Regions from separate parts of the Pseudarthrobacter sp. 1C304 genome, predicted to be linked through region 2. Evidence: riboswitches for the same ligand, from Rfam matches in the RefSeq annotation. Region 2 holds a riboswitch; each other region holds the start of a gene.
The links. Region 2 has a riboswitch for cyclic di-AMP ahead of ACTWQD_RS13120 (M23 family metallopeptidase). Riboswitches for the same ligand answer to the same signal wherever they lie in the genome.
Positions count from the first base shown of each region.

Region 1: another riboswitch for cyclic di-AMP. It lies ahead of ACTWQD_RS03760 (hypothetical protein); the one in region 2 lies ahead of ACTWQD_RS13120 (M23 family metallopeptidase).
Region 3: another riboswitch for cyclic di-AMP. It lies ahead of ACTWQD_RS08730 (NlpC/P60 family protein); the one in region 2 lies ahead of ACTWQD_RS13120 (M23 family metallopeptidase).

Region 1 is NZ_JBQQCH010000001.1:790,265-794,671, reverse strand. It holds gene ACTWQD_RS03770 (response regulator transcription factor) at 1-461, shown strand, start outside; gene ACTWQD_RS03765 (ATP-binding protein) at 465-2,090, shown strand; cyclic di-AMP (ydaO/yuaA leader) riboswitch at 2,234-2,394, shown strand; gene ACTWQD_RS03760 (hypothetical protein) at 2,393-3,166, shown strand; gene ACTWQD_RS03755 (VOC family protein) at 3,261-3,638, opposite strand; gene upp (uracil phosphoribosyltransferase) at 3,732-4,367, opposite strand; gene ACTWQD_RS03745 (phosphatase PAP2 family protein) at 4,380-4,407, opposite strand, start outside.
Region 2 is NZ_JBQQCH010000006.1:166,134-170,540, forward strand. It holds gene ACTWQD_RS13115 (NlpC/P60 family protein) at 1-614, opposite strand, end outside; cyclic di-AMP (ydaO/yuaA leader) riboswitch at 925-1,094, opposite strand; gene ACTWQD_RS13120 (M23 family metallopeptidase) at 1,231-2,049, opposite strand; cyclic di-AMP (ydaO/yuaA leader) riboswitch at 2,054-2,267, opposite strand; gene ACTWQD_RS13125 (metal-dependent transcriptional regulator) at 2,427-3,122, opposite strand; gene serC (phosphoserine transaminase) at 3,387-4,407, shown strand, end outside.
Region 3 is NZ_JBQQCH010000003.1:253,673-258,079, reverse strand. It holds gene ACTWQD_RS08745 (DUF222 domain-containing protein) at 1-898, opposite strand, end outside; gene ACTWQD_RS08740 (DNA alkylation repair protein) at 1,218-1,868, shown strand; gene ACTWQD_RS08735 (hypothetical protein) at 1,918-2,187, opposite strand; cyclic di-AMP (ydaO/yuaA leader) riboswitch at 2,390-2,559, shown strand; gene ACTWQD_RS08730 (NlpC/P60 family protein) at 2,565-3,317, shown strand; gene ACTWQD_RS08725 (dihydrofolate reductase family protein) at 3,375-3,962, opposite strand; gene ACTWQD_RS08720 (serine hydrolase) at 4,175-4,407, shown strand, end outside.

The DNA of each region.
Region 1 (4,407 bases), on a different contig from region 2:
TTCCCGCGCTGTTCCTGACGGCGAAGGACGCCGTCCAGGACCGCATCACCGGGCTGGCCGCGGGCGGGGACGACTACGTGACCAAACCGTTCAGCATGGAGGAGGTCCTGCTGCGGCTGCACCGGCTGGTCCAGCGCTCCGGGGTGGCCGCGATGGACACCGCCGAGCTGGTGGTGGGTGACCTCGTCCTGAACATCGACACACGCGAAGTGCGGCGCGCGGGCGAAGAACTGCACCTCACGGCCACCCAGTTCGAACTGCTGCGCTACCTGATGGAGAACCCGAAGCGGGTGGTCAGCAAGGCCCAGATCCTGGACCGGGTCTGGGACTACGACTTCGGCGGCCAGGCCAACATCGTCGAGTTGTACATCTCCTACCTCCGCAAGAAGGTCGACGCCGTCCACCCGCCGATGATCCACACCGTGCGGGGCGCCGGCTATGTCCTGAAACCGGCGGACTGATCCGTGCCCCACCACCCCGGCGCCGTCCGACCCCCCGGGCCCGACTGGCGCAATCCGTCCACCTGGCACCTGCGCACCCGGCTGGTCCTCGTCGCCATGGCCCTGCTGGTGGCCATCTGCGGTGCGGTAGGGATTGTCAGCTACGCCTCCATGGACTTCTTCCTGACCCGGCAGCTCGACGACCAGCTGCTGCAGGCGGCGGCCCGCGCGCGCGACTCTGGCCGTTCCGGCGGCCGCGCCGACCCCCTCGAGGCACGCATCGGCACGCTCAACGCCAGGATCGATGATGATTCGGTCCGCAGCTCCGGGTTCCTCGCCGAGGACGGAACCCGCGAACCCCTCACCGACGAGGACGACGAAGCGCTCCTGGGCCTCAGCCCGGGGAGCGAACCGCTCAACAGGACGTTGTCCGCCGGCGCCTACCGGCTGGTGGCAGCGAAGGCACCCGACGGCGACGTGATTATCACCGGCCTCCCCCTCGCGGACCGGCAGAACACACTGGCTTCCCTGGTGTGGACCATGGTGATCGTGTCCGCCGGCGGTCTGCTGGTGATCGGCCTGGCCGGAACGGCCCTGATCCGCCGGACCATGAAGCCGCTGGATCAGCTTTCTGAGGTGGCAACCCAGGTCTCGCGCCTGCCGCTGGACGCCGGGGAGGTGGCGCTCGCTGTCCGGGTGCCGGAGTCGGCTGCGCATCCGGGCACGGAGGTGGGCAGCGTGGGCCATGCCCTGAACCTGATGCTGGACAACGTCTCCAATGCCCTGCAGGCGCGGCAGGAGAGCGAAATGAAGGTCCGCCAGTTCGTGGCGGACGCCTCGCATGAGCTGCGCACGCCCCTGACGGCCATCCGCGGCTACACCGAGCTGATGCGGATGACCGAGCGTTTCACCCCCGACGGCCAGAAGTCTCTGGCCCGTGTGCAGAGCCAGTCTGAACGGATGACCACCCTGGTGGAGGACCTGCTCCTGCTCGCCCGGCTGGATGAGGGGCAGCCGCTCAAACTCAGCGATGTGGACCTCACCCAGCTGGCGGTTGAGACGGTCAGTGACGAGAAGGTGATGGCGCCGGACCGCGTCTGGCACCTTGAGCTCCCCGAAGAGCCGGTGGTGGTCCGCGGCGACGCGACGCAGCTTCACCAGGTGCTGGCCAACCTGCTCTCCAATGCGCGCAAGCACACCGGCCCGGGAACCACGGTGGTGACGGGCGTGCAGCGCGCTCCGGACGGCAGCGCCGTGGTCAGGGTGACGGACAATGGCCCCGGGATCGCCCCCGAGTTTGTGGGACGGGTGTTTGCGCGCTTCACCCGGGCGGACGCTTCCCGGAAGAATCCCGTGGCGGTCACGACGCCGGCACCGAGCCGGCAGCCTGTGGCGCACGTGCCGCAGCGCCCGCCGCGGCTGCCCGCAGCCGGCTCGGCCCCGGGACTGCCGGCCGCCCCGGCCCCGGCAGCGCCGGCGCCAGCCCCTGTTGCGTCGGCCCCTGTTGCGTCGGCAGAAGGAACCAGCGGGCTGGGGCTGTCCATCGTGCAGTCAATCGTCGAGGCCCACGGCGGCACGGTCACTGTGACGTCCGTTCCCGGCCGGACCGAGTTCACGGTGCGGTTACCCGCGGCCAAGACGGAATCCTGAGCCGCGCCGGCGTCGCAAGGCGCAACGCCGCAGCCGTGATCCCCGTTACCAAAATGTGACTTGAGCGGCGGGGTCCTGTACCGTTTTTAGGGTGTGGCCATCGCTAGGGCCGCATATCCGGATGTACGCCAAACTCTGCCGCCTCCCGGATTCCGCTGGATAAGGCAGAGGCGGGGGACCCAGAGTTCCCGGGCATTTCTGCATCTTGCACCCTTGGGGTGAAGCCGACACGTGAGATTCCGTGCGGCCGGATGACCTCATCCGAACCCGACAGCTAACTCCGCAGGCGTTGAGAGGCGATCATGACTGACTTCAAGGCACATTCGCGCCCTGACGGCGCTGCACGCAAGACCCACACTGAGCGTTCACGGCACCGCGCCGAACCGGCCGCACCCGTATCAACCCGGACGCGTTCAAAATCGAGGTGGGTCAAGAACTTCGGGGCCACGGGCCGCCGGGCCGCCGTGGTGGCCGCCGCCTGCGCAGTGCTGGTGGGGGTCGGCGCGGCCGGGCAGGCCTCCGAGACGGCCGCCCGCAACGCTACCGCCAGCAGTTCCACCGCCGCGACGGCGGATCCTCTGACGCAGCTCGACTTTGAGCGGGTCCGGGTCGATAACCAGGTCAATCTCCCCGCCGCGGCCCCGGCCGCCGAGGTGACGCCCGCCGAAGCTCCTGCCGCGCCGGCAGCCCCCGCCCCGGCGGCCCCTGCTCCGGCCGCACCCGCTCCTGCAGCGGCCCCGGCACCGGCTCCTGAGCCGGTTGCCGTCAACGACCCCGCCGGCGCGCAGGCCTACGCGGCCAGCCAGCTGGGCGCTTACGGCTGGGCTCCCAGCCAGATGCAGTGCCTGATGAAGCTCTGGACCAAGGAGTCGGACTGGGAGACGACGGCGACGAATCCCACCAGCGGCGCCTACGGCGTGGTGCAGTCCCTGCCCGCTGAGAAGATGGCCAGCGCAGGCGCTGACTACCGGACCAACTACCGGACCCAGATCAACTGGGGCCTGGAGTACGTCAAGGACCGCTACGGTTCGCCGTGCGGCGCACTGAACTTCCACTACGCCAACAACTGGTACTAGACACCGTTGCGGCTGCGCAGGGCCCCGGATCCACTGGATCCGGGGCCCTGCGCGTTTCTGCGGTTTCCCTGGGCTTGCGTCTCCCTTGGGCCGCCTAGCCGTTGGGGCGGTTGGGGATGTACTGCACGCCCCATTTGTTGCCGTCGGGATCGGCGAAGTAGACGAAGTGGCCCCAGTCCTGGACGTCGATGTCGCTGACGTCCACGCCGTTGTCCTTCAGCTGCTGATGCGCGGCCTGAATGTCGCTGACCACGAGCTGCAGCCCTGGAGCGGTGCCGGGCGGGGCGTTGTTCAGGCCCTCACCGATCGCGATGGAACAGCCGGACCCCGGCGGGGTCAGCTGGACGAAGCGGATGCCGTCCGCGGGCCGCTCGTCATAGTCGGCGTTGAAGCCCACCTTGTTGACGTAGAAATCCTTCGCGCGGTCGACGTCGGACACCGGGACAAAGATGAGTTCGAGTTTCCAGTCCATGGGGCACAGGCTAGCCCCGTGGCGAGGGTTACGGTAGGGCTGTTCGCCGTCCCGGCGGCCCGCCGCGGGCGGGCTCCGGGACCATGTGGGTGCTTAGCCGGCCACGCCGTAGAGGCGGTCGCCGGCGTCGCCCAGGCCCGGAACGATGTAGGACTTTTCGTTCAGCTTCTCGTCGATAGAGGCCAGGACAATCGTCACGTTGGCGTCGGCCAGCTCTTCCTCCAGCTTGGCCAGGCCCTCGGGGGCGGCCAGGAGGCAGATGCAGGTGACGTCGGAGGCTCCGCGCTTGAAGAGGAACTTGATGGCCTCGCGCAGGGTGCCGCCGGTGGCCAGCATGGGGTCCAGGACGAAGATCTGCCGGTCCGTAAGGTCCTCGGGGAGGCGCTCGGCGTAGGTGATGATGTCCAGGGTCTCTTCGTCGCGGGCCATGCCCAGGAATCCGACCTCGGCAGTGGGGACCAGCTTGGTCATGCCTTCCAGCATGCCGAGCCCCGCGCGCAGGATGGGGACCACCAGCGGGGTGGGCTTGGTGAACGCGGTGCCCACAGTGGTGCTCACCGGAGTTTCGATGGTGACGGGTTCGGTGCGGACTTCGCGGGTGGCCTCGTACGCCAGGAGCGTGACAAGTTCCTCGGTGAGCTGGCGGAAGACCGGGGACGGGGTGTTCTTGTCCCGCAGAACGGTGAGCTTATGGGCGACCAGCGGGTGGTCCACAACGAAAGTGCGCATGGGTCAAAACTATCACCCGGCGGGCGGCGGCCCACCCGTG
Region 2 (4,407 bases):
GCCTCGCTGGCGCTGACGGTGCGGCCCAGGGACAGGTAACCTGCCGGCCAGCCGTGGTAGTTGATGCCGGCCGCGGCCAGGGCGTTGGTGGCGAGTCGGGTGCAGTCCTGGCCAACGCCGATCTGTGCGTAGGCAGCGGCGGCGATCGTAGCGCCCATGCCGCTGGCGACGGCGGCCGGAGCCTTGGTGCCCGCTGCGGCGGCGGTGGCGGTGGCGGCGACCTTGGTGCTGGCGGTCTTGGCGGTGTTAGTCGTGTTGGCCGCGGGAGCCTCCTGGACCTTCACTACCGGCTTCGGGGCCTCGACGACGGGAGCCGCGGTGGTGGTGACAGCCGGCTTCTCGTAGGAGATGGCAATGGTGGAAGCAGCCGAGATGGTCGCGGGGGCGGCCGACTGGACCTCGAGCGTGGACGCCGAGGTGGATTCGCGCTGGACGTTGGCCTCAGCAGCGTTGGCTGCGACACCGCTGGTCAGGACGAGGCCTGAGGCTGCAGCGATAACGGCGGCCTGGCGGCCCATGCCACCGGCGTTGTCGCCGACAGCCTTGGCAATGACAGCAAGCGAGTTGGTCTTGGTGACCTCGGCGCGGTGCCGTGCGTTTGCACGAGTAGTCATTAAGTTCTCTCTTTCGTGATCCTGGGTCCGCGCTTTTCAGGCGCGGGCTGAGGACGCTCCGGCATCTTGGGGGTACGCCGGATCGCCCCTGAAATGGGTTACTTAGCGAAGGGTGTACTGCGAAGACGCGCCAAAAGCGGGAACTGCGTGCAGGTGCATGGCCTGCGGGCCGGACTCAACAGAGATAGAGGCGGCGGTGTGAGATCCGGTCCGGGCGCCGGCAAGGGCGTTCCGGGTTTCGGACATCAGCGGGCTCGAAAGAGCCGCGCAAGCGCGGTGGCGCGCAGCATTGTGGCGTGAAGACACGAAAGTAGCCTCTCCCAATGCCTGCGAGGTGAGCTGTCGGATTCGGATGGGAGTCACCCGGCCGCGCTGCTTCCTGGGAAGCTTTGCGACTTAACCCCTAGGTCTTCTTGCGAAGACCAAAATTGGTTCCCCCGCCCCTGCCAGACGATGTAATGCGAACGGACCTTGAGCGGTGGCAGAGCTAGGCAATCCACTCAAGAGCGCCAACTTCGGAAAAGTTGGCGTGGGTCAAACGTACAACAGTTGGGGCTCAATGTCACATTCAGATCACGGCGTGTCACAGAAGTGCGAGAGCGTCCGATCAGCTTTGTTAGAGCCAGCCGGTCGGGTCAACGACTTCGCCGTTGACCATGACTTCGAAGTGGAGGTGGCAGCCGGTGGAGGCGCCGGTGGTGCCGCTCATCGCCACAACCTCGCCGCGGGAGACCTGCTGGCCCACCTTGACGGCGTCGGAAGACAAGTGGTTGTAGGTGGTCTCGAGGCCGTTGCCGTGGTCAATCACTACACGGTTGCCGCCGCCGTAGGGGTGCCATCCGGTAAAGGTCACGGTGCCGCTGGCAGCCGCAACTACGGGGGTACCGCACTGGGCGGAGTAGTCCTGGCCGCGGTGGAACTCGCCGGAACCGCCGGTGATGGGGCTGACCCGGTAGCCGAAGGGCGATGCAGTCTTCAGCTGGGCCAGGGGCGCACCCAGGCTGCCGGCGGAGGCCGCCCGGGAGATCGAATCCACGGACTGCGCGCTCAGGAGCTGCTTGAGCTTTCCGTCCGGATCACCCTGGGTGGTTACGGCTGTGCGGTTGAAGTCAATTTTTGCCTCGCCGGCCGTGACGTCGGGCTGGACTGCGGCCGAAACGGACCCGGCAGATCCGGCGTCCGTGGCCATCACGGGTCCCGTGGCGGGGACGGTCACGGTGAGGACCAGTCCCGTGGCGGCGAGGGCGATGCCGGCCTTCTGCCCGACGCCGCTCGCGGCGGCGAAGTCAGTTACCTGGCGGAACGGGCTGCGGCGGCCCCTGCGCTCATCACGGTGCGCGTCACGTGGACGGTCCGCCATAATGGCGACGACCGGGCGCGGCTCCGGAGCGGGACCGGTCGCACGACGGCGGCCCCTGACGGTCTGGGTGGTCAATAACGGTTCCTCTCTGGAGAGCCTGCGAGGTTAGCTGTCGGATTCGGGTCAGAGAGATCAAAGACCCGGTCCGCCGTGGCAAGCGCCAAGGCACAGAGGGATCCATGAGAATTCCTCATATGGTGTGAGCTTGCCGCTGACGGACTTCACCCCAAGGCTGCAAAAACAGCCGGAAGTGGTTCCCCCGCCCCTGCCAGAAAGTGACGCTGCTACTGATCCGCTGGCAGAGCTCGGCTTCGGATCAGATAACGCTTTGGTATCGGTACTAGTGTTCAACTATAGGCGATTAAGCCGTCCAGAGATAAATCCGTTACCGGACCTGTGGAGAACTCATAGGTCGTCCGACGAGCTTCAGGGGGGCAGCCGGTGAGGCGCCGTTAACCGACGGTGACGAAGACGTGGGCCGCGACCTCGGGCGGGAGTTCGAGGGCGCCTTCGATGTCCGGCACCCGGACGGAGATGTATTCCCCCACGCGCTCCAGCGAAACCGAGGCGCCCGGGCGGATGCCGCCCTCGTCGAGCTGGACCAGCAGTTCCGGCTCCACCTGGATGGGCTCGGCGAGCCGGCTGACGGTGATCCGGGAGCCGGGGCCGTAACCGGCCATGGCGTCGAGCAGGCTCACGACGCCGTCGGCAAAGGGCTGGGCGGGCTGGCCGGTCAGTTCCGCGAGGCCGGGGATCGGGTTGCCATAGGGCGAGACGGTGGGGTGGTCCAGCAGTTCGAAGATCCGCCGCTCCACCCGTTCACTCATGACGTGTTCCCAGCGGCAGGCTTCCTCATGCACGTATGCCCAGTCCAGCCCGATCACGTCGGCGAGGAGCCGCTCCGCGAGCCGGTGCTTGCGCATGACTTCAATGGCGCGTTTCCGTCCGGTTTCCGTCAGTTCAAGGTGCCGGTCACCGGAAACAACCACCAGGCCGTCGCGCTCCATGCGTCCGATGGTCTGGGAAACTGTGGGGCCGGAGTGGCGCAGCCGTTCGGCGATGCGGGCGCGGAGGGCAACGATGTTCTCTTCTTCAAGTTCCAGGATGGTCCGCAGATACATCTCGGTTGTATCGATCAGATCCGTCATTCAGCTCAGCTCCTCGAGCGCCGTCCTTGCGTGTTCCCACCGTACCGCGTGCTGCGCGCGCCCTGGCGGGGGCCGCCGTACGTTCGCAGGCCAGCTTAGCCTATTTTGAATTACTCCGGATAATCTCAGTGACCGGACTGTGACGGGTCTTTTTGCCCGCCCCGCCGGACAGTCAGGCAGAATGAAATGCGGGTCCGCGGCAGCCACCCTGTCGGGCCGCTTTCCGAGCCGCACTTTGTACCAGATAAAAAAATTGGAGCCACTGTGAGCGACACCAGCATCACGATTCCCGCAAACCTCCTGCCCAAGGATGGCCGGTTCGGCGCCGGGCCGTCCAAGGTCCGCCCGGAACAGCTGGCAGCCCTCGCCGCGGCGTCGGGGCTGCTGGGAACGTCCCACCGCCAGGCGCCCGTCAAGAACCTCGTGGGCTCGGTCCGGAACGGTCTCAGCCAGTTCTTCCGCGCCCCGGAAGATTATGAGGTCATCCTGGGCGTCGGCGGGTCGACGGCGTTCTGGGACATCGCAAGTTTCGGCCTCGTCGAGAACAAGGCGCAGCACCTGTCCTTTGGCGAGTTTGGCTCGAAGTTCGCCGCCGCCACCAACAAGGCTCCGTTCCTGGCGGATTCCTCCATCATCACGTCCGAGCCCGGCACCCGCCCTGTTGCCCGGGCCGAGGCCGGGGTCGACGTTTACGCCTGGCCGCAGAACGAGACGTCGACGGGCGTGGCAGCACCGGTCCAGCGTGTGGCCGGCGCCGATTCCGGCTCGCTGGTCCTGGTCGACGCCACCTCAGCCGCCGGCGGCCTGGACGTTGACGTCGCTGAAGCGGACGTCTACTACTTCGCGCCGCAGAAGAACTTTGCCTCCGACGGCGGCCTGTGGCTTGGCCTGTTCTCCCCCGCGGCCCTGGAGCGTGCGGCCCGGATCAAGGCCGGCGGACGCTGGATCCCGGACTTCCTGGACCTGCAGACTGCAATCGACAACTCGCGGCTCAACCAGACGTACAACACCCCGGCCCTGGCCACCCTGGTCACCCTTGACGCGCAGGTGCAGTGGCTCAACGCAAACGGCGGCCTGGACTTCGCCTCGGCCCGGACCGCCGATTCGGCCGGCCGGATCTACCGGTGGGCCGAGGCCTCGGAGTACGCCACCCCGTTCGTGGCGAAGACCGAGGACCGTTCCAACGTCATCGCCACCATCGATTTCGACGATTCCATCGACGCCGCGGCGATCGCCAAGGTGCTCCGCGCCAACGGCATCGTTGACACCGAGCCGTACCGCAAGC
Region 3 (4,407 bases), on a different contig from region 2:
GGAGGGTGCGGTCGGTCATGACGAGCTGGATCTCGACGCCGGTGATCCCGCCGGGGGTGCCGGTGGTGCGTTCGACGAGGGCGTCGGCTTTGAGCTGCCCGCGGGTGCGGGGGTCTCCGGCGGCGCGGGCGGTGTCGGCGTGCCGGGTGAGTGCGGCGTACACGGCGACGCCGGCGGAGGCGGGGAGCAGGGCGGTGAGGTAGCACATGGTGTCCGGGGCCGGGCGGAGGGTCACGGTCCGTTCGGTCGCGGCGTGGGCGGCGCGCTGGGTGACGGTGCGCGGGTCCCGCCGGTAGGCCGCGGCCCGCGCGGCGGCGATGATCTGCCGGTCTCCGGCGCCGTCGAACGTTCCGGTGTCGGCGGCGAGCTCTTCATCGACGGCGGCCCGGTCCTCCGCGGACAGGGCCGCGGTTTCGCGCACGAGCAGGGTGGCGCGCCATTCGTTGACCTGCCCGGCCTCCAGCGCCGCCAGGGTCCGGGGCATTTCGGTGACGAGGGCTTTCGCGAGGCCCAGGAGCCGGCCGCCTTTGGCCGGGGATTCGCGCCGGGCCAGCGCAATCTGCGCTCCGACCCCGGCGCCCAGTTCCGCCGCGGGGACCCCGGCGGCGGCCTGTTTCCGGCGCTGGACCAGATCGAAAGCGACGGACAGCCGTGCCTGACGGGCAGACATCGCAGACTTCTCGTCCTCGATTTCCCGGATCTCAGCAATCAACGCGGCACTCTCACGGTCGAAACTGTCACTGGCGGAGCCCTCGTGCCCGGCCCGGCCCGGCTGGGCGTCTTCCGGCCCCATCCTGCCCGAATCCGGCACTTCGAGGCGGCCGACGGCCACCCGCGGCACGTCCACGACCGTCCAGCCCGCCGGCTGAACTGCCTCTGGATCCCGCCTGTTCTCCATAATCCAACGCTACTTTTGACCTACGACATTTAACGACGAGCCAATCCATCCAGACTGACAGGCTACAAGCTCCGCCCGGCAGCGAGCCGGCGGGGAAGCCGGCAGGTCCCAGACCGCGGGCGGACAGGCATCACGCCACCAACGCGGTCCGGCCGGGATCCGGCAGACTCCAGGCCGCGGGTGTGCAGGCCTCACGCCGCAGGCATCACGCTGCAGGCTCCGCCCGCCTGGGATTCGCCTGGGCTCCGGCAGGGCTCCCGTGGGCAGCCGGCAGGTTCCCGACCGCGGGAAGTCCGCCGGCATGCGACAGAATGAAGAAATGAGCGATGCCGGCGACTTCATAGACACTGCGCTCCAGCGCGAGTCGTCATGGGAGCGCGCCGAGGACGCCGAAGCGAGGCACGGCGGCAACCACCGGTATTACGGCGCCTCCGTCGGGGCGGTCCGCGGCACGGTCCGCGATGCCCTCCGCCGCCATCCCGCACTGACGCACGATGACATCACTGCGCTCAGTTCCGAGTTGTGGGAGGTGCCCGTCTTCGAGCGCCGGCTCGCCGCCGTCGTCCTCCTGCAGTCCAGAGTCCGCCTCCTGACCAACACGGACCTGACGCGGATCGAGGGCTTCGTGCGGAGCGCACGCACGGCCGCGCTGGTGGACCCGCTCTCCACCGACGTCGTGGGCCCCCTGGTGGAGCGGCTCGACGTCGTCCGGAGGGTGCGCGCCGACAGCGTCCTGGACCGGTGGGCGCGGGATCCCGACGATTGGCTGCGCCGGGCCGCCCTGCTGTCCCCGCTCCGCGCGCTCCGGGCAGGTGCCGGGGACTGGCCCCGGTTCGCGCGCCATGCGCGCCTGGTGCTGGCGTCGACGTCCGGCCGGGACGTGGAGGACGACGGCGGCGCTGCCGCCGCGGAGGCGGTCGCCCGTGTGGTCGACGACATGGCCCGGCGCCGGCCCGAGCTGCATCTCTGACCCTCGCGCCGCGCAGCCGGGCCCGGGCCGGCTCAGCTCTATGGCCGGCTCAGGTCCCGGGCCGGCGCTCCACCACCGCGTAGGCCTTCCCGTCGAAGAATTCCCAATCGGTGACCACCATAAAGCCGAGCGCATCCACCCGGTCGTTGAGCACGTGCGCGTCGAAACCGCCGTCGCGCGGCTCTGCGTCCCACGTGGAAACGTGGACTTCACCACTTTCCAGGACCAGGAGTTCAGTGTTGACGCTGAAGTCCTCCTGCGGCTCGCTCCGCAGCTGGCACAGGGCGACGCAATGCCGGTTGAACTCGGGATTGTTCATGATCGGGCCTCCGCCTCGGGGGAACGGTGATGGCATCATCCTATGCCGGATGCCCTTGCCGTCGATGGGCAATCACCTGCCGGCCCGGCACCCCGCCGTTACCTCGATGTGACACTCCGTGATCATTCCGTTACCGTGGTTAAGTGCCTGTTGTTACCGAGACGGGCTCTCCCCAGCCGATTGCCTAACTCTGCCGCGGCCAGGGGATAACTCGCAGCAACGTCCGGCAGAGACGGGGAAACCACATTTTGGCCCGCTGTTCCAGGGGTCTTGGGGTGAAGCCGCACGGCCCGCAATGTTCGGGCCCGAGTGCGGCCGGGTGCCTCCCATCCGAATCCGACAGCTCACCTCGCAGGCATTGGGAGAGGCTCTTTTCAATGACTTTTAGCAATACCCGTGCGTCCAAACGCGCCGAACTTCGCAGCAAACGCCGTACCGCCGGAACCATCGGCCGCCAGGCCGCAGTCCTCGTCGCCGCTTCCGGAATGGTGCTCAGCGGCGCCATGGCCGCCAACGCAGCCGACGCGCCGGCCGAGCGCGACGCCTCCCCGGCGTCGACCGTGGACGTCCAGGGCCAGGTAGCACCGGTCATGGCGGATTCCGCAGTCCAGATCACCTTCGAGCGCCCGGCCGTCGAGACGACGCCGGCCCCCGTGGTCGAGGCCCCGAAGCCCGTCGCCGCTCCGAAGGCCCCGGCTGCACCTGCCCCGGCAGCAGCACCGGCCCCCGCAGCCAAGGCCACCGTCAAGGTCCAGTCGGCGCCCGCCCCGGCAGCAGCAGCCCCGGCCGCCGCAGCCCCGGCAGCAGCAGGCGGAGTCAACGCCACCCTGCTGGCTGTCGCGTACGGCCAGATCGGCATCACCCAGGACTGCACCGCCGTGGTGGAGAAGGCCCTGAACTCCGCCGGCATCCCGGTCGGTGACATTGGACCGATGGCCTTCATGAAGTACGGCACGGTTGTCTCCACCCCGCAGCCCGGCGACATGATTGTCCAGTCCGGCCACGTTGCCATCTACGCCGGCAACGGCCAGGCCATCAGCGGCGGCATGAACGGCGTCAACGCCACCATGACCCACCCGCTGTCCTGGCTGACCGCCACCGGCCCCGTGACGTTCGTCCGCGCCGGCTAGCAGCACCGCCATCCGCACGCAGAAGACCGGTGGATCGGTTGCCTTGGGGGCAACGGATCACCGGTCTTTTGCGTGTGCTGTGTCCGCCTCCACCGCGTACCGCAGCAGCGCCACGCCGTTGCCGAAGGTCCGGGTCTCCAGCAGCCGGAGCGGCGTGGAGGCATCCGCCTCCGCAAACAGGGGCGTGCCGCGTCCAACCAGTACCGGATGAACGTAAACCCAGTATTCGTCGATCAGGCCGAGCCGCCGGAAGGTTGCCGCGAGGTTCGCACCGCCAACGGCCATGTCCCCACCGGGCTGTGCCTTGAGCAGCGCGATGTCCTCGGCGACGACGTCGCGCACCACCTCGGTGTTCCATCCCGCCGCCGGCAGTGTCGAGGAGTACACAATTTTGGGCATGTCCCGCCAGATTGCGGCGAATTCAGCTTCCGTGGGCGTACTGGCCGGGTCCTGGTCCGCCGTCGGCCAGTAATCAGCCATCAGTTCGTAGGTCACGCGGCCGTCCAGGAACATTCCCATCTTCCGGAGCTCATGGTTGAAGTGGCTGTGCAGCTCGTCATCGACCCGGTGCCAGCTCAGGTCGTGGCCCGGTCCCTCGATGAACCCGTCAAGGGAAACCTGCATCATGACAATGGCCTTGCGCATCGGAGCTCCTTTGCTGTTCTTCCGGCAGGGGCTTTCAGAATACGGCGGGGACCGACAAGCCTTCCCCCTTGCACTCGGGCGGTACCCGGGGCAGAATGCGATAGATTTGAAGCCGCGCCGCGGTTTTGTACTTTTCAAGGAACAGAATGCCTGCGATCTTGTCTGCGGCAGCCGTTATCGCGCGCCCGACGAAGCGCCGGGAATGAGGTCGGATGAAGTCCTGGGGGCCCGGCCGGCACTACAGCAGCAGCCGGCATGCACGTGACGCCACCAGCGGTGGTCTATGGGGGGTGGCCCGGCGCCTTGGCGGGATCCGCCCGCAGGTCCTGCTGGTGCTGGTTACCGTTCTTGCACTGATTTCTGCCGCGACGGTGTACGCCACCATCCAAGTTAGGGGTTCTGCCGACGCCGGCGCTTCAGCCACCGCGTCCGCCTCACCGGGAGT